DNA from 4 places in the Cupriavidus sp. 01L43 genome. Region 4 is predicted to be linked to each of the others. Evidence: predicted binding sites of a transcription regulator. Region 4 holds the regulator's gene; each other region holds the start of a gene.
The links. Region 4 encodes FNR, which switches genes on or off when oxygen is low (the NO sensors DNR and NnrR bind a similar motif). Its sites were predicted from a motif close to TTGATNNNNATCAA; they were not measured.
Positions count from the first base shown of each region.

Region 1: the regulator FNR is predicted to act here: its motif matches at 1,471-1,484, upstream of hemN (oxygen-independent coproporphyrinogen III oxidase).
Region 2: the regulator FNR is predicted to act here: its motif matches at 1,927-1,940, upstream of ubiU (ubiquinone anaerobic biosynthesis protein UbiU).
Region 3: the regulator FNR is predicted to act here: its motif matches at 2,564-2,577, upstream of AC1DP9_RS06200 (fatty acid desaturase).

Region 1 is NZ_JBFTSH010000012.1:56,151-60,343, forward strand. It holds gene AC1DP9_RS19200 (ATP-binding protein) at 1-158, shown strand, start outside; gene AC1DP9_RS19205 (ABC transporter substrate-binding protein) at 183-1,343, opposite strand; gene hemN (oxygen-independent coproporphyrinogen III oxidase) at 1,546-2,985, shown strand; gene AC1DP9_RS19215 (c-type cytochrome) at 3,109-4,020, opposite strand.
Region 2 is NZ_JBFTSH010000009.1:231,145-235,337, reverse strand. It holds gene AC1DP9_RS17175 (type IV pili methyl-accepting chemotaxis transducer N-terminal domain-containing protein) at 1-570, opposite strand, end outside; gene AC1DP9_RS17170 (NAD(P)H-dependent flavin oxidoreductase) at 707-1,861, opposite strand; gene ubiU (ubiquinone anaerobic biosynthesis protein UbiU) at 2,226-3,179, shown strand; gene AC1DP9_RS17160 (U32 family peptidase) at 3,202-4,116, shown strand; gene ubiT (ubiquinone anaerobic biosynthesis accessory factor UbiT) at 4,134-4,193, shown strand, end outside.
Region 3 is NZ_JBFTSH010000002.1:661,735-665,927, forward strand. It holds gene xdhC (xanthine dehydrogenase accessory protein XdhC) at 1-28, shown strand, start outside; gene AC1DP9_RS06190 (adenosine deaminase) at 77-1,132, shown strand; gene guaD (guanine deaminase) at 1,190-2,512, shown strand; gene AC1DP9_RS06200 (fatty acid desaturase) at 2,663-3,832, shown strand; yybP-ykoY riboswitch at 3,901-4,108, shown strand; gene AC1DP9_RS06205 (TMEM165/GDT1 family protein) at 4,172-4,193, shown strand, end outside.
Region 4 is NZ_JBFTSH010000018.1:81,781-85,973, reverse strand. It holds gene scpB (SMC-Scp complex subunit ScpB) at 1-632, opposite strand, end outside; gene AC1DP9_RS23435 (sulfite exporter TauE/SafE family protein) at 1,269-2,027, opposite strand; gene fnr (fumarate/nitrate reduction transcriptional regulator Fnr) at 2,112-2,837, shown strand; gene AC1DP9_RS23425 (hypothetical protein) at 2,866-3,111, opposite strand; gene AC1DP9_RS23420 (hypothetical protein) at 3,108-3,335, opposite strand; gene ccoG (cytochrome c oxidase accessory protein CcoG) at 3,376-4,193, opposite strand, start outside.

The DNA.
Region 1 (4,193 bases), on a different contig from region 4:
TCTATCGCGTGGAGTCGTCGCGCAGCCGGGCTACCGGCGGCGTGGGGATGGGGCTGTCGATTGCCGCCGATATCGTCAATCGCCATGGCGGCGAGCTGACGCTGGACAACCGTGTCGAAGGCGGCCTGCGCGTGCGCATCACGCTGCCGCGCGACTAACTAATAGATATAGCGGCGCGCGGGTCAGGCGCGCTGCGGCACGCCCGACTTGCCGATCGGCGCCAGTTGCACGTACTGAGAGCCGCGCAGCCCGCGCGTGAAGTCGAGCGTGAAATCGCCCACATCGATGCGCGACTGCAGCGCGCGGCGCAATTCCAGCGCACCCGGCGCCTTGGCCGCGCCGGCAGCGCGCACCAGCCAGGCGGCGCCAATGTAGCCGGCCAGCGTGGCCGGGGAGGGCGGTTCGTCGAGGTACTGCTTCATCCGCGCCACGTGTTCCTTGACCACGCGCAGCGTGGATTCCTGCGGGCCGGGCGCCACCTGCGTGACCACCACGCCCCCCGCGTAGTTGCCGCCGAGAATCTCGCGCGCCGAGGCCGGGCTCACGGCCGACAATCCCACCAGAAAACCGTACCAACCCTGCGAGGCCAGCGCGCGGCCAAGGCCGCCGTAGGCAAGCGTGTCGCCGGCCACGATGACCGCGCCGGGCCGCGTCGCGGCGATGCGGCGCGCGCCGTCATCGACACTGCCGGTCAGCGTCACCGCGCGCGTACCGAGGTCGCGCTCCATCCGATCGAGCCACGGCGAGCCCGCCGCGAGCGTGCCGGCGGCGAAGTCGGGCGACACGGCCAGGACGATGTTCTTGAGGCCGTAGCTGCGCAGCTGCCGCACGGCGGCGTCCAGCTCGGCCTGATAGTCGGCGCGCGTGAACCAGATGTTGTCGGCGGCAAGCGAAAGCCCGGAGAGCGGGGCGACGATCTGCACGCCGCGCCGGCTCAGTTCGGACGACGTGGCCAGCGCGGGCAGCAGGGTGTCGCCGGGGCCGAACAGCACGTCGATATGGTCCGACTCGGCCATGCCGATGGCCTGCGAGGTGGCGATGCGCGGGCTGGCATCGGCATCCCGCACCACGTGTACGATGCGCGGCCCCTGACCCGAGGCGTTCGCCGCATCGAACAGCACCTTGGCGCCGGCCAGGTAGTCGCGCGCCAGATCCGCCTGCGGCCCCACGCGGTCGAGCAGATGGCCGACCACCAGCGCCCGGCGCTGCGAGGAGGGCTGCGGTTGCGGCTGGGCGAACGCAGCCGGTGCCGCGAGCATCGCGGCCAGCGTGCCGAACGACCGGAGCATGCGGCGGCGCGCCGGCGCGGCGGGCGACATCGTTCTGGGCGAGGCTGGGCGCATGGTCGGAACGGGCGTTGGAATCGGGTGGAGGAGGGGACGGCGGGCAGAGCCTATCGGCCGTTCGTGACGCTCGGATGACGCCAACGCCCCACGGTGGCGGGGCTGCGGGCGCAAGCGCGGCGTGCGCTTGATGCGCGTCAAGGTGAGCGACGGCGCAGGGGCATAGCATCGTGACCATCTTCGCCCGCAAAAAGAGCGCACCATGTCCGCCCCCACCCTCCCCAGCATGCCTGCCGCCACGGCGTTCGACCGCCGCGCACTGGCCGACTTCCGCAGCCTGGCCGGCCGCATCGACGGCAACGGCCCCCGCTACACCTCATACCCTACCGCCGACCGCTTCGACGCCGAAGTGGACGACGCCCGCTACCTCGCCGCGCTCGACGCCTGCCGCGCCGACTCCCCCGCGCCGCTCTCGCTCTACCTGCACATCCCGTTCTGCGAGAACATCTGCTACTACTGCGGCTGCAACAAGATCATCACCAAGGACCACGCGCGCAGCGCACGCTACGTCGACTATCTCGCCCGGGAAATGGCGATGGTGGCCGGCCGGCTCGGGGAGCGCCGCGCGGTCATGCAATCGCACTGGGGCGGCGGCACGCCGACCTTCCTCGATCCCGACAAAATGCGTCGCGTAATGGCGGCGCTGACGCAACACTTCCACCTGCTGCCCGAGGGCGAGCACGCCATCGAGATCGATCCGCGCCGCGTGACCGATGCGCGCATGGCGCTGCTGGCGGAACTCGGCTTCAACCGGATCAGCCTCGGCGTGCAGGACTTCGACCCGGAGGTGCAGGAGGCAATCCATCGCGTGCAGTCCTATGAGGAAACGCGCGATGTGGTGCTGGCGGCGCGCCGGCTCGGCTTCCGCTCGGTCAGCATGGACCTCATCTACGGGCTGCCGCACCAGACCACCGAACGCTTCGCAGCGACCATCGACCGCGTGCTGACGCTACGGCCGGATCGGCTCTCGGTCTACAGCTACGCGCACCTGCCGCATGTGTTCAAGCCGCAGCGGCGCATCGACGAGGCGGCGCTGCCGCCCGCCGGCGAGAAGCTCGACATCCTGGTGTCCACGATCGAGCGCCTGACCGCCGCCGGCTATGTCTATATCGGCATGGATCATTTCGCGCTGCCGGACGACGACCTCGCCATCGCCCAGCAGGCCGGGCGGCTGCAACGCAACTTCCAGGGCTACGCCACCCACGCGGGGCACGATCAACTGGGCTTCGGCGTCTCGGCGATTGGCGCGGTGGCCGGCCACTACGCGCAGAACGCGCGCACCACGGACGAGTACTACGCCGCGCTGGACGCCGGCCGGCTGCCGGTGGCGCGCGGCTTCCGAATGTCCGCCGATGACCATCTGCGCAAGGCGATCATCGGCGCGCTGATGTGTCACGGCACTATGGACATTGCGGCGGTGGAGGCGGCGCACGGCATCGACTTCGCCCGAACCTTCGCGCCGGAATTCGCCGGGCTGGACGCGCTGGCGGCAGAGGGGTTGCTGCGGCGCGACGCGTCGCGGATCGACATCACCCCGCTGGGCCGGCTGCTGGTGCGCCGCGTGGCGATGGTGTTCGACCGCTACCTGCGCCAGGACGGCGCGCGCGAGGTGCCGCTGGTGCGCTATTCACGCGTGGTCTGACCCGCTGCCTATATATATCTAGTGGGGCGCCGGCCCCATCGACCCGATCGACCCCATCGAAACAAAAAAGCCCGCGAGGATCGTCGCGGGCTTTTTTGCGTGGACTGAAAGGTGCGCTTGGCGTTACTTCGCAGCGTTGACCATGTAGTCGGCGGCGGCGATCACGTCGGCGTCGGCGCCGGCATAGCCACCCTTGGGCGGCATCACGCCCTTGCCCTTGAGCGCGAAGGTGTGGACGGCGTCCATGCCTTCCTTGATGCGCGGTGCCCAGGCGGCCTTGTCGCCGAACTTCGGCGCACCAGCCACACCGGCGGCGTGGCAGGCGGCGCAAACCTGGTCATAGACCTTCTTGCCGGTTTCGGCCGATGCAGCGGCCGGGGCGGCAGCCGCCGCAGCAACGGGTGCGGCGGCTGCGGGTGCCGGTGCAGCAGCCGCCGGGGCAGCCGGCGCGGCAGGAACCGCCGGGGCCGCGGCCTGTGCGTCAGGCGCGGAAGCCGCAGCCTGGGCCGGTGCCGCCTGGGCAGGCGCGGGCGGTTCCGGGAACTTGGCGCCGCCGGCGTCGGCCAGGTGCACCACGGCACGGGCCAGTTCGTAGTCGGTGTAGTCGTCCGGCGAGGTGCCGGCGCGGGGGGGCATCGCGCCCTTGCCGTTCATCACGGACTTCAGCAGGCCGTCAAAGCCCTGGCCGATCCGCGCGGTCCAGTCGCCGGGTGTGCCGTGCTTGGGCGCTCCGGCCGCACCGGTGGCGTGGCAGGCGGCGCAGACTTCCTTGTAGACCTGCTCGCCGGTCTTGAAGACGCGCGGCGCGTTCGGGTCCTTGATTTCCAGGGAAGCGACGGGTTGGATGCGATGGTTGACGGCTTCGGCCGTCTGGGTGGAGCCGGCGCCCTCGTGGGTGCCGTGACCAACAAAACTAACCAACAGGACGATCACGAGAATCGGCACCACGAAGGCGGCGATCACGACAGCGATCAGTTGTTTCGGGGTCTTGATGGGAGACTCGTGGTGGTCGTTTTCTTGGTGGACGTCACTCATACAGAACTCTCGATTTTGCAGGGAAACCTAGTGCAGCGCGTTGGGGGCGGCTTGCTTTGTTGGCCCTTGTCGGGGATGGGTCTGTTTTCGCCTTTCGGCTATCTGCGTCCGGGCCATGTCTCGTGTCCCGGGTACGTCTCGTTTCGACGCAAATAGCTGGCGATTATAGACCC
Region 2 (4,193 bases), on a different contig from region 4:
CATGCGCAGCAGGTCCGTCTTGCGCGCGTTGTCGGCCTCGATCATGCGCACCAGATGGTCTGCCTGCGCGACGAAATCGGACAGCGCGGCCACATAGGTGAGCGGTGTGCCGTCGGGCGCGTTCAAGTCCTGCTCGGCCAGCGGCTTCATCCGGTCGTCCCATGCCCGTGCCACGCGGTCGAGCTGGTCGTGGATGGCCGGCACGGCGGGCAGGAACAGCGGTCGTGTGGCGTCGCCCCGGCGCAGTTGCGCCAGCGTCTCGTCCAGCTGGGCGATCCGTGGCACAAGAGCGTGGGGTTGATGGGCGCGGGCGCGGGTCAGTTCGATCGCCACCGCGTTGGCGCGCATCCGCACGCTGCCGGCGTCGTTGATCGCCGCGCCGGCGCCTTCGAGGTTCCAGGAGAGCCACAATGTGCCGCCGATCATCGTCAGGACAACCAGCAGCGAGATCAGGGACAGCGAGATGATGCGGGTGGAGAGGCGGTGGCGCAGCCCCGGCAGCCCGACCGCCGAGGTGGCATGGGGGTCCGCGTGCGCATCGAACGCGGCGTCAGGAAAGCGGGCTGGCATGTTGTGGGGGCGAGGGCAGGGCGTGGGGACAGCTGCCATTCTGGTACCGGCGATTGCGCCGTTTCCTGCGCTGGATCAAATCGCCGACGGATGGGACGGGAACTTACGCGGGATTCGCATTCCGGCAACAGCCCAATCAGGCCGGCGCGACCCCCGCCGGCTTTTCGCCCGACATCAGGTAGTGGATCAGGTCCGCCACGGGGCGGATGGCGTCGCCAAACGGCAGCGTGCCCTTACCCCGGAAGAACAGGCCGCGCTCCACGTCGCCCTTGAGCGCCTGCGAGAGCTTGCGGTCGATGCAGAACTGGCCGATGCGCGCCACGCCGTCGCGCAGGCCGCACGATTGCAGGCAGTCGAAGCCCTCCAGGCACTCGCGCACCTTGGCGCGCGCCTGGAGCGCCGACTCCCGGGAGAGATAGCGCTTGAGCCACGGCGTCAGCACCGCGCGCGCCGGCAGTCCCGCCACGCTCGTGAATTCGCCGATCTGTTCCTGCGGCGCGGAAGCCAGCACCTGTTTGAAAGCCAGATGCGCATCGCATTCCTCGGTCACGGCAAAGGCGGTGCCGACCTGCACGCCGGCCGCGCCCTGCGCCAGCCAGTGATGCAGCTTGCCGTGGTGGCCCAACCCGCCGGCCAGGATCAGCGGCACGGACTCCCAGGCCAGCCCCAGGCTGGCGAACAGCGTGCGGCATTCGTCCAGCACGCGCGCGAACGAGAACCTTTCGTCGCCGATGTCTTCCATGCGCGAGGCGCCGAGGTGCCCGCCGGCATGCGCGGGATGTTCGATCACGATGGCATCGGGCAGCCGTCCCTTCTTCATCCACTTGCGCAGCACGAGGCTGACGCCACGGGCGTCGGACAGGATCGGGATCAAGGCCACCTTCGGGTGATTGGCGGTCAGTTCGGGGAGGTCGAGCGGCAGGCCGGCGCCCATGACGATGGCATCCGCGCCGCTATCGCACGCCTGCCGGACCAGCGCCGCGTGGGCGCCAACGGCCTTCATCACGTTGACGGCGACCATCCCTTGCCCGCCCGCCAAGTCCTTCGCCGCGCGCACCTCGCGGTCCAGCGCCACGAGGTTGGCGTGTTCGATGGCCGCCTTGTCGCGTTTGGCCGTGGCGGCCATCAGGTCGGGGTGATGATGGCGCAGGTCGATGCTGGCGATGGTGCCCATGGCGTTGTGGCGGGCCACTGTGCCGGCCAGCCGATGCGCGGAGATGCCCACGCCCATGCCGCCCTGCACGATAGGAAGCAGCTTGCGGCCGGCCAGGTTGAGCCATCGATGTGTCATGAGGAAATCCGAAGTCAGGAGGGGCAAAAAACGGCCCAGCGTCTCACGCGCATCGGGGTGGCAGTTTGCGCCAGATCAAATTGCGGGGGATCGGCGGCCTGTTCCGAGGACCTAGTTCGGCGGAACGAGACGGGTAGAACACAGCCGGGGTTTGCGCGGGGTCAAAGGTTCCCTCGATGGGCATGACTAGCATCCTTGATCGATCGCTACCCCATGCGCCGCACCGCGCATTTTCGCCATGGATGCCTCCCCGCCCGACGTGCATGATGTGCCCGATGCGCCAACACCCCCAACCGAGCCATCGCGCCGCCAGCCCCGCCGGCCCCAACTGGTGGCACCCGCCGGCTCGCTCGCGGCCCTGCGCATGGCGCTGCAGCACGGCGCGGACGCCATCTACCTCGGGTTGCGCGATGCCACCAACGCGCGCAACTTCGGCGGCCTGAATTTCTCCGAGGACGACATCCGTACCGGCGTGGCCGAGGCCCGCGCGCGCGGCGCCGAAGTGCTGTTCGCCATCAACACGTTTGCGCAGATGGGGCAGGTAGACCGCTGGCACCGCGCCGTGGACGCCGCCGCCGCGCTGGGCGCCGACGCGGTGATCATGGCCGATCCCGGCCTGATGGCCTACGCGGCGGACAAACACCCCGACCTGCGCCTGCACCTGTCCGTGCAGGGCTCGGCCACCCATGCCGATGCCATCGCGCTGATGCGCGAGCGCTTCGGCATCCGGCGCGTGGTGCTGCCGCGCGTGCTGACGCTGGCGCAGATCGCCAAGCTGGCCAGGCAGACCGATGTGGAACTTGAGGTCTTCGGCTTTGGCAGCCTGTGCGTGATGGCCGAGGGCCGCTGCCTGCTGTCCTCGTACGCGACCGGCGATTCGCCGAACAACCGTGGCGTCTGCTCGCCAGCCCACGCCGTGCGCTGGGACGAGGCGGACGGCACCATGCACGCGCGGCTCTCCGGCATCCTGATCGACAGCTACGCGCCCGGCGAGCCGGCCGGTTACCCCACGTTGTGCAAGGGCCGTTTCACCGTGGAGGGCGAGCACGGCTACGTGCTGGAGGAGCCCACCAGCCTCAACGCGCTGTCGCTGCTGCCGGCGCTGATCGACATCGGCATCGCCGCCATCAAGATCGAGGGCCGCCAGCGCAGCCCGCGCTATGTGGGCGATGTGGTGGGCGTGCTGCGCGCCGCCATCGACGGCGCCTGGCGCGACCCCCGGCGCTTCGTGCCACGCCAGGAATGGCAGGCCACATTGGGGCGCCATGCCGAGGGCGACCAGGTGACCCAGGGCGCCTATGACCGTCCGTGGCGCTGAAACCGTCCGCATCCCAGCCACCATGACCACATCCACTTCCCCCTATTCCTTGACCATCGCGCTCGGCCCGCTGCTCTACTACTGGCCCCGCGCGGACGTGCTGCGCTTCTATGCCGATGTGGCAGACGCCCCCGTGGAGCGCGTCTATCTTGGCGAAGCCGTCTGCACGCGCCGCCACGAATTGCGCCATACCGACTGGCTGGACCTGGCACGGATGCTGCGCGATGCCGGCAAGGAGGTGGTGCTGTCCACCCCGGTACTGGTCGAATCGGACAGCGACATCGCGGCCATGCGCCGCGTCTGCGACCAGGACGAATTCCTCGTGGAGGCCAACGATCTTGGCGCGGTGCGCGCGCGGCGCGGGCGGCCGTTCGTCGCCGGGCCGCATCTGAACGTCTATCACGCCGATACGGCGACGTGGCTGGGCTCGCTGGGCGCGCGCGGGGTCGTGGCGCCGGTCGAGATGGACCACGCGGCGCTGGCCGCGCTGGCGGCGGCGCGGCCCGCCGGCATGCAGATCGAAGCGATGATCTGGGGCCGCATGCCGCTGGCGATCTCCGCGCGTTGCTTCACGGCCCGGCATCACCGCCTGCGCAAGGATGCCTGCGCGTTCCGTTGCCTCGACTACCCGGACGGGCTGGTCGCCCGCACGGGCGAAGGGCAGCCGTTCTTCGCCCTGAACGGCATCCAGACTCAGTCCGCAAGCTGCCTGGACCTGTGCGCGCACCTGCCGGAGATTCAGGCGATGGGCGTGGATGTGGTCCGCGTCAGCCCGCACGCCGTGGGCACGCTGGACGTCATAGCGCTGCTAGACGCCGTGCGTCACGGCCGCACCGGCGCCGCGCCCAGCGGCATCGTGCCCGCCGGCGCCTCGGCGAGCAACGGCTACTGGACCGGCCAACCCGGCATCGCCTGGATAGCCGGCGCGCCCGCATGACTGCCCCAAGACCATCGATGAATTCTTCTTCCCTGATTGCCCGCATCCATCGCCGCCTGCCCGCCCCTGCGCAGGCC
Region 3 (4,193 bases), on a different contig from region 4:
CAGCCAGGCGGAAGCGATGCATCCGTAACTTCGGCCGCCGCGATCCGGCAGCCGCCCAAGACATAAAAGAGGCCCCATGACCATCGATGCCGCGCTCGCGGACAGCATCCGCCGTACTCCCAAGGCCGAACTGCACGTGCATATCGAAGGCACGCTCGAACCCGAGCTGATCTTCCGGCTGGCCCAGCGCAACCAGGTCAAGCTGGCCTACCCCGACGTGGAGGCGCTGCGCGCAGCCTACGCGTTCACCGATCTCCAGTCCTTCCTCGACATCTACTACGCCGGCGCCAGCGTGCTGCTGACCGAGGAAGACTTCTTCGACATGACGATGGACTACGTCAAGCGCGCCGCCGCCGACAACGTCCGCCATGCTGAGATCTTCTTCGATCCGCAGACCCATACCGAGCGCGGCGTGCCGATGGGCGTGATCATCGACGGCATTGCCGACGCGCTGGCCCAGGCCCGCACCCAGTACGACTTCTCCAGCAGCCTGATCCTCTGTTTCCTGCGCCACCTGTCCGAAGACGCCGCGCTGGAGACGCTCGAGGCGGCCCTGCCCTACCGCGACCGCTTTGTCGGCGTGGGGCTGGATTCGTCCGAAAAGGGCCATCCGCCCGAGAAATTCGCGCGCGTGTTCGCCCGCGCCAAGGCGCTCGGCCTGCATCGCGTGGCCCATGCCGGCGAGGAGGGCCCGCCGCAGTACGTGATCAATGCGCTCGACATCCTCGGTGTGGAGCGGATCGACCATGGCGTGCGCGCCGTCGAGGACGAGGCCCTGGTGCAGCGGCTGGCGCGCGAGCGCATCGCGCTGACGGTATGCCCGCTGTCGAACCAGAAGCTGATGGTCTACCCCGACCTGCGCGACCATCCGATGAAGCGCCTGCTCGATGCCGGCGTGGCCGTGACGCTGCATTCGGACGATCCAGCCTATTTCGGCGGCTACATGAACGCCAACTGGGAAGCCTCGTTCGCCGCGCTGCCGCTGGACGCCGCCGACGCCTACAAGCTGGCCCGCAACAGCTTCGAAGCGGCCTTCCTGCCCGCCAAGCAGAAGGCCGACTACCTGGCCGAGGTGGACCATTTCTGGTCCGCCACGCCCGAGAACCCGCCCGCGACGGCTCCCACGACCTGACCGGGCGCATAAACAAGACGCCGGACCCCCAGGTCCGGCCGCCCCTGAGACGAGAAGATGACCACCACTTCCCCCAATCCCGCCAAGACCCGCGCCATTCGCGGCCGCATCCTCCACTTCCTGCGCGATCCGCAGTTCCATGAGGAGGCGTATCAATATTGGGAAGACGGCCTGATGCTCGTCACGGACGGCCGCATCGCCGCCGTGGGGCTGTACGAGGACCTGGCGCGCGACATCCCGGCCGGTGCCGAGGTGGTCGACCATCGCGGCAAGCTGCTCGTGCCGGGGTTCATCGACACGCACGTGCACTATCCGCAGACCGACATCATCGCGTCGCCGTCGCCGGGCCTGCTGCACTGGCTCGACACCTACACCTTCCCCGAGGAACGCCGCTTCAGCGAGCCCGCCTACGCGCGGGCCGTGGCCGAGTTCTTCGCCGACGAACTGCTGCGCAACGGCACCACCACGGCGATGGTCTGGAGCACGGTGCACGCCACCTCCGCCGACGCCCTGTTCGCCGCGAGCCAGGACCGCAACCTGCGCATGATCACGGGCAAGGTGATGATGGACCGCAACTGCCCGGACTTCCTGCGCGATACGGCCGAGAGCGGCGCGCGGGACTCCGCCGACCTGATCTCGAAGTGGCACAACAAGGGCCGGCTCGCCTACGCGATCACGCCGCGCTTCGCGCCGACCTCCACCGAGGCGCAACTGGCGGCCTGCGGCGAACTGGCGCGCGCGCATCCGGACGCCTTCATCCAGACCCACGTGGCCGAGAACCGCGACGAGGTGAAATGGGTGGCCGAGCTGTTCCCCGACGCCCGCAGCTACCTGGACGTGTACGACCGCTACAGCCTGTTGCGCCCCGGCGCGTTCTACGGCCACGCGATCTACCTCGACCAGGACGACCGCCGCCGGCTGGCCGACAGCGGCGCCGCCGTGGCGCACTGCCCCACCTCGAACCTGTTCCTGGGCAGCGGCTTCTATGACTTCCACCAGTCCGATGCCCACCGCCTGAACGTGACGCTGGCCACCGACGTGGGTGGCGGCACCTCGTTCTCGATGTTCCGCACCATGAACGCGGCACACAAGGTGGCGCGCATGGGCGGCTACCACCTGACCGCCCTGCGCATGTTCTACCTGGCCACGCGCGGCGCGGCCGAGGCGCTGGGCTGGGCGGACCGCATCGGCAGCTTCTCCGTGGGCTGCGAGGCCGATTTCCTGGTGCTGGACCCCGAGGCCACGCCGCTGATCGCCCGCCGCAGCAGCCGCTCCGAGACGCTCGAAGAGCAGTTGTTCGCCTTCGCCATGCTCGGCGACGACCGCGTAGTGGACAACGTCTACATCATGGGCGAAGCCACGCGGGAACTGGCGGGTTGATCGCTTTTGGGCGACGGACGGCAGGCAAATACGTGTTGTCGCCCGTCCGCCTTGACCAGCATCAACACAACCGTCATCAAAGCCTTCTAGGCTGTCGCATTGCCCGCCCCCGGCTATCGGGTGCGCCAAGACAGACCCAAAAAGACTGACATGACTGCCCGATCTCTGGATGTATCGCCGGCCCAGACTGCTGAGCCGGCTTCCCACCCTGCCCACCCGCCCCGCAAGCTCGCCGGCGTTCCCCTGCCGGAACCCATCGCCTTCGAGGCCCCCTTCCCTAACCGCAAGACCATCCGTGGCTGGCTGATTCCGCTCGGCGAGCGCAGCGTGGCACGCGCGCTGACGCTGTTCGCGCTCGACTACGCGATCTTCGCCGCGGTGCTGGCCGGCGTGGTCCTGGCGCCGCAGTGGTGGGCCAAGCTCGGCCTCGGCGTGCTGCTGGGTCTGGTGATCGCCCGGCTGTTCATCATCGGCCACGATGCCTGCCACCAGAGCCTGACGGACCGCCGTGGCCTGAACAAATGGCTCGGCCGGCTGACGTTCCTGCCGTCGCTCACGCCCTACAGCCTGTGGGAAGTCGGCCACAACGTGGTCCACCATGGGTACACCAACCTCAAGGGCTTCGACTTCGTCTGGGCGCCCTACTCGCTGGAGGAATTCCGCGCGCTGCCGCGCTGGCGCCGGGTGATGGAGCGGGTCTACCGCAATGGCTTCGGCGCCGGACTCTATTACCTGATCGAGATCTGGTGGTTCAAGCTGTTCTTCCCGAGCAAGCGCCAGATGGCCACGCGCCGCGCGATCTTCATGTGGGACTGCACGCTGGTGGCCACCTTCGGCGCCATCTGGATCGGTGCGCTGGCCTGGCTGGCCGTGGCCACGGACCAGTCGGTCCTGGGGCTGGTCGGCGCCGGCTTCGTGCTGCCCTTCCTGATCTGGAACCTGACCGTGGGCTTCGTGCTGTATGTCCACCACACGCACACGAGCGTGGCGTGGTACGACACCAAGCCGATGTGGGCCAAGGCCCAGCCGTTCGTCTCGACCACCGTGCACCTGCGCTTCCGCTTCGGCATCGGCGCCGCGCTCCACCACATCATGGAGCACACCGCGCACCACGTGGACATGAGCGTGCCGCTGTACCGGCTCAAGCGCGCCCAGGCCCTGCTGGAGCATGCGCTGCCGGGCCGCATCATCATCGAGAACTTCTCGTGGCGCTGGTACTTCCGCACGGCGCGCCGCTGCAAGCTGTACGACTTCAAGGCCCTGTGCTGGACCGACTTCCGCGGCCGCCAGACCAGCGACAACTCGCCCGTGCCGGTCTGACCTGACCCGCATTTCCCAACAGCCATGCCAAAGGCGGTGGACAGTGTCCGCCGCCTTTTAGTACAATTACGACTTCCATTGGGGAGTAGCCGCCCTCGTCTCACCGCGCCGCGCAATGCGGCACACGGCAGACAGGGGCGTACGTCAACAGACTTGACCGTGGTGTCCAGCATCAACGGTTATGGCGTACGCAGCGCAGGACCCGAGCGGGCTTCGTGCCTGACTCCTATGTCCAACGCCTGGCGAGACCGATGACCATACCTTTCTGGCCGGGCCGGGAAAGGTGTGCGTCATTGGCATCTCGCGATGCGTGTGCGGCCCGGTATCAATCCTATAAGAATGGAATCGTTCCTCGTCTCCA
Region 4 (4,193 bases):
GCGGTCTCGGCGGCCTGGGGCTCGGCAAAGGTCTCTTCATCGCCAGCCGGCGGGTTGGCCGTGGCAACTTCTTCAAAATCTATCGCCTGCTGGTCCAGCAGGGCTGCCTGGACCTGGGCCTGGGCATCCTCGAGCGGCGGCAGCTCATCCAGCGTGCGCAGCCCCAGATCGTCCAGAAACGCCTTGGTCGTGGCATAGAGCGCGGGACGGCCCGGTACGTCGCGATGCCCGATCACCTCGATCCAGCTGCGGTCCTCGAGCTTCTTGACCACGTCGGTGCTGACCGTCACGCCGCGAATTTCCTCGATATCGCCGCGCGTCACGGGCTGGCGATAGGCGATGATGGCCAGCGTCTCCATCACCGCGCGCGAATACTTGGGCGGCTTTTCCGGGTTGAGCCGGTCGAGGAACTCGCGCATCTCGGGCCGGCTCTGGAAACGCCAGCCGCTGGCCAGGGCCACGAGTTCCACACCGCGTTGCTGCCAGTCCTGTCGCAATTCGCCCAACAGGGCGCGGATGGTGTCGGCGCCGACATCGTCGGCGAAAAGACGGCGGAGATCGTTGACGCGCAGGGGCTCCTGCGCACAAATCAGCGCGGTCTCGAGGACGATCTTCGCCTCTTGGGTATTCATGTGATTGTGTGCAGCCTGTCTTTGCACCTGCTCCCGGACGAATCCCGGAGCACTGGAGATTTCGGATACAGCGGTACCGATGCCACCGCCATCTCATTGCGCAGCCAACTCGCAGCCTGTCGCAGCCCAGGCAGCCAAGCGGTGCACTTCGTTCTTTTGCATCGATTTGCCGGGTCGTTCCGGCAGGAGATCGTCCGCATCCGGCTGGCTTCGCCGGMAGTCGAACCTCTTGCGTCGCGCTCTCGCCTTTACCCTCGCAGGCGGAACCCTTCCCCTTGGAGCGGACATTCGCCAGGACAATCAGATTGCCAAGGCGGCAAGAAAAAACGGATATCGGCCCGGACAAGCTTCGTCCTGCGCCTGCGCCACCACTCCACAAGGCCGACCGGCCTTTTAAACCAGATCTTTTGAACCGGATGCACTGTGGGGACGGATCCGGCAAGCCAATGCTGCCTCGGACCCATGGACACGCATCCCAGATCAGGGATGCCGGCCCGGCGACGCCAGGGAATTACGTGGCGCGATACCGTGGTTCTCGCGATTGTATGGCATTCCCGCCCCCCTCCGCAACCCGCCCGCCGCCCGGCGTGGCGAATGGCACGAACCGGGGCGGCCTGTCCGCCGCCCGGAATCGTCCTAGAACACCACGCAGAACCCATGCGCAGCCAGCGTCTCCGGGAGCCAGACCGCCCGCGCCACGCCCACGATGCCGAAGCCGATGATCAGCACGCCCGCCACGGTCCGGACCGCCGGCCGGCGCGACACATGGCGCACATAGCCCGACAACCCCGAAATCACCAGCAGGTTTGGCAGCGTTCCCAACCCAAAGACGAGCAGAACCAGCGCGCCCGACGCCGCATTGCCGGCCAGCAACGCCATTGCGAGTGCCCCATAGACCATCCCGCACGGCACGATCCCCCAGGCGAGTCCCAGACCGAAGCGCCGCAGCAGCGGCGCATGCCGGGCCAGGCCGGCAGGCAGCCTGATACCGAGCGCGCCCATGCGACCTACCACCCCTTGGGCCATGCGCACCGCGAACGCCTCCAGGCGCGCCGCACGCATGGTGCGCCCACGCAACAGCCAGAAGCCCGACATCACCAGCATCGCTCCGCCTGCGCCATAGAGCCATCGCTGCACAGGCAGATAGTCCTGCTTCCATACGGTGGCGCCGACGGCACCCACCACCGCCCCCAGCAACGCGTAGGTGGTCAGGCGGCCGGCGTGCATCGCCAGCAATTCCACGAGCCAGCCGCGCGGCGAGCGATGGATCGTCACCGGCACGCACACCGCCGCGCGCTGCTCGGCCGCCATCGCAATGCCGCCACACATCGCAGCACAGTGGACGCCACCAAACAACGCAACGATAAAAACGCTGAAAAGCACACCAAATGGCAACGGTCCCTCGCTTCCGCGTCACTTCACGCGGTAAAATTGATCTGTCGCGCCCTCGCTGCAATGCGCATCACCAAGAGCCCTCAATTGCTTACCTCCATACCCGTCACCGAGATCTCGCCCCGCTGCTCTACGTGCGGGATGGGCCAGCTTTGTCTGCCGGTAGGCATGTCGCACCAGGACCTCCTGAAGATGGACACGCTCGTGCAGGAACGCGTGCGCGTGCACAAGGGCGAAACGCTTTACCGCATGGGCGATCCGCTCACCGCCGTCTATGCCGTGCGTTTCGGCACGCTCAAGACGCACGTGACGCTCGAAGACGGCCGCTCGCAGATCACCGGCTTCCATCTGCCCGGCGAGATGGTCGGTATGGATGGCCTCGGCGAAATGCAGCATGCTTCCGATGCCACGGCCCTCGAGGATGCCGAAGTCTGCGTCGTACGCTTCAACGACTTGCAGGCGCTCTCGTCTGACCTGCCCTCGCTGCAAACCCAGTTCCTGCGCTTGATGAGCAAGGAGATTTCGCAGGACCAGGTGATGCTGATGACGTTGGGTTCGATGCGGGCCGAGGAGCGGCTTGCCGCGTTCCTCGTCAATCTTTCCGATCGCCTGTCGGCGCGTGGCTACTCGTCGAGCGAGTTCGTGTTGCGCATGAGCCGCGAGGAGATCGGCAGTTATCTTGGCCTGAAACTCGAAACCGTCAGCCGCCTGTTCTCTCGTTTTGCCGAGGCGGGCCTGATCCAGATCCGCCAGCGCCACGTCAAGCTCATCGACATGGCCGGCATCAAGCAGATCTACAACCGCTCCTGCTAAGGCCGGCTCGCCGGCGGCGGTGCACTCGCTACTCGAGTTCATCGGTATCGCTGAGCGGCGTTGGCATGGTGTAGAGCGTCAGGCCGCTCGACAAGGCGCAGAACAGCCACGCCAGCAGGAATCCCACGGTATAGATCGCCTCACGCGACGCGTCGACCGGATGACCGAAGAAGCTCAGGTCACTGGGATCGACAATCGAGAACACCGTTGCCGTGGCCACGCCGCCCATCAGGAACGCTGGCCACATCACCCACATCAGCCAGCGTAGTCTCATGGCCGCCTCGCCGTGTCATTGACATGGGCGTCGGCATGCACGGCGGACCCATCCAGCTTCTCCACCACCAGCCCATGCCGCGCGGCATCGCGCACCGGCACGTCGGCGTGGGTATTGGCGAGCCAGATCGTCACACCACAGCCGATCATCGCCAGCAGCGGTCCGCTCATCAGCAGCCACGGCCACGGTTCCTTCCACCACGGCTTGACTTGTTGCGCTGTCATTGCCTACTCCTTGCGTCGAATATTTCCTGAATGACCTGTCCTACAGGCCGCGCGGCACGATGAAACTGGTCGCTTCCTGGATCTGCGCGCGTCCGCGTGCGTCGTCCATACCCTCCCCCGTGACCGTGATACGGATCTTGTGCGTGCCCTGCGGCGCGTGGTCGATCGGGATACGGATCCGCACCGGCAACAGCCGGTTCGACGTAGGCGCCAGCGTTTCTGCCGACTTGTCATACTCGATGGTCAACCCTTGCAGCTCCGCGCTCGTCGCCTGTACCCGGACGCGCATCGGCGTCTCGGTCGTATTGATCAGTTGCAGCCGGTACACGTTCTCGATCCAACGACCTTCGACCTCGCGGCCCAACGCGCCACGGTCGCGGATGACATCGACCTTGAGCGGCGTGCGCATCGCCAGCGACCCGATGAAGCCCCCCACCAGCGCCGACCAGATCACCGCGTAGACAATCGTCCGTGTGCGGAACAGGCGCTTGCGCGCCGCGACTGCCGACAGGCCCTTGCGCATCGCGTTCTCAGAGGTGTAGCGGATCAGGCCACGCGGATAGGCCATCTTGTCCATGACCTGGTTACAGGCGTCGATGCAGGCACCGCAGCCGATGCACTCGTATTGCAATCCGTCACGGATGTCGATCCCGGTCGGGCAGACCTGCACGCAGATGCTGCAATTGACGCAATCGCCAATGCCGGCGGTGTGCCGGTCCGTCTTGCGCGAGCGGCTGCCGCGCGGCTCGCCACGGCCTACGTCATAGGTCACCACGAAGGTATCGCGGTCGACCATCACGCTCTGGAAACGCGCATACGGGCACATGTACTTGCACACCTGCTCGCGCATGAAGCCGG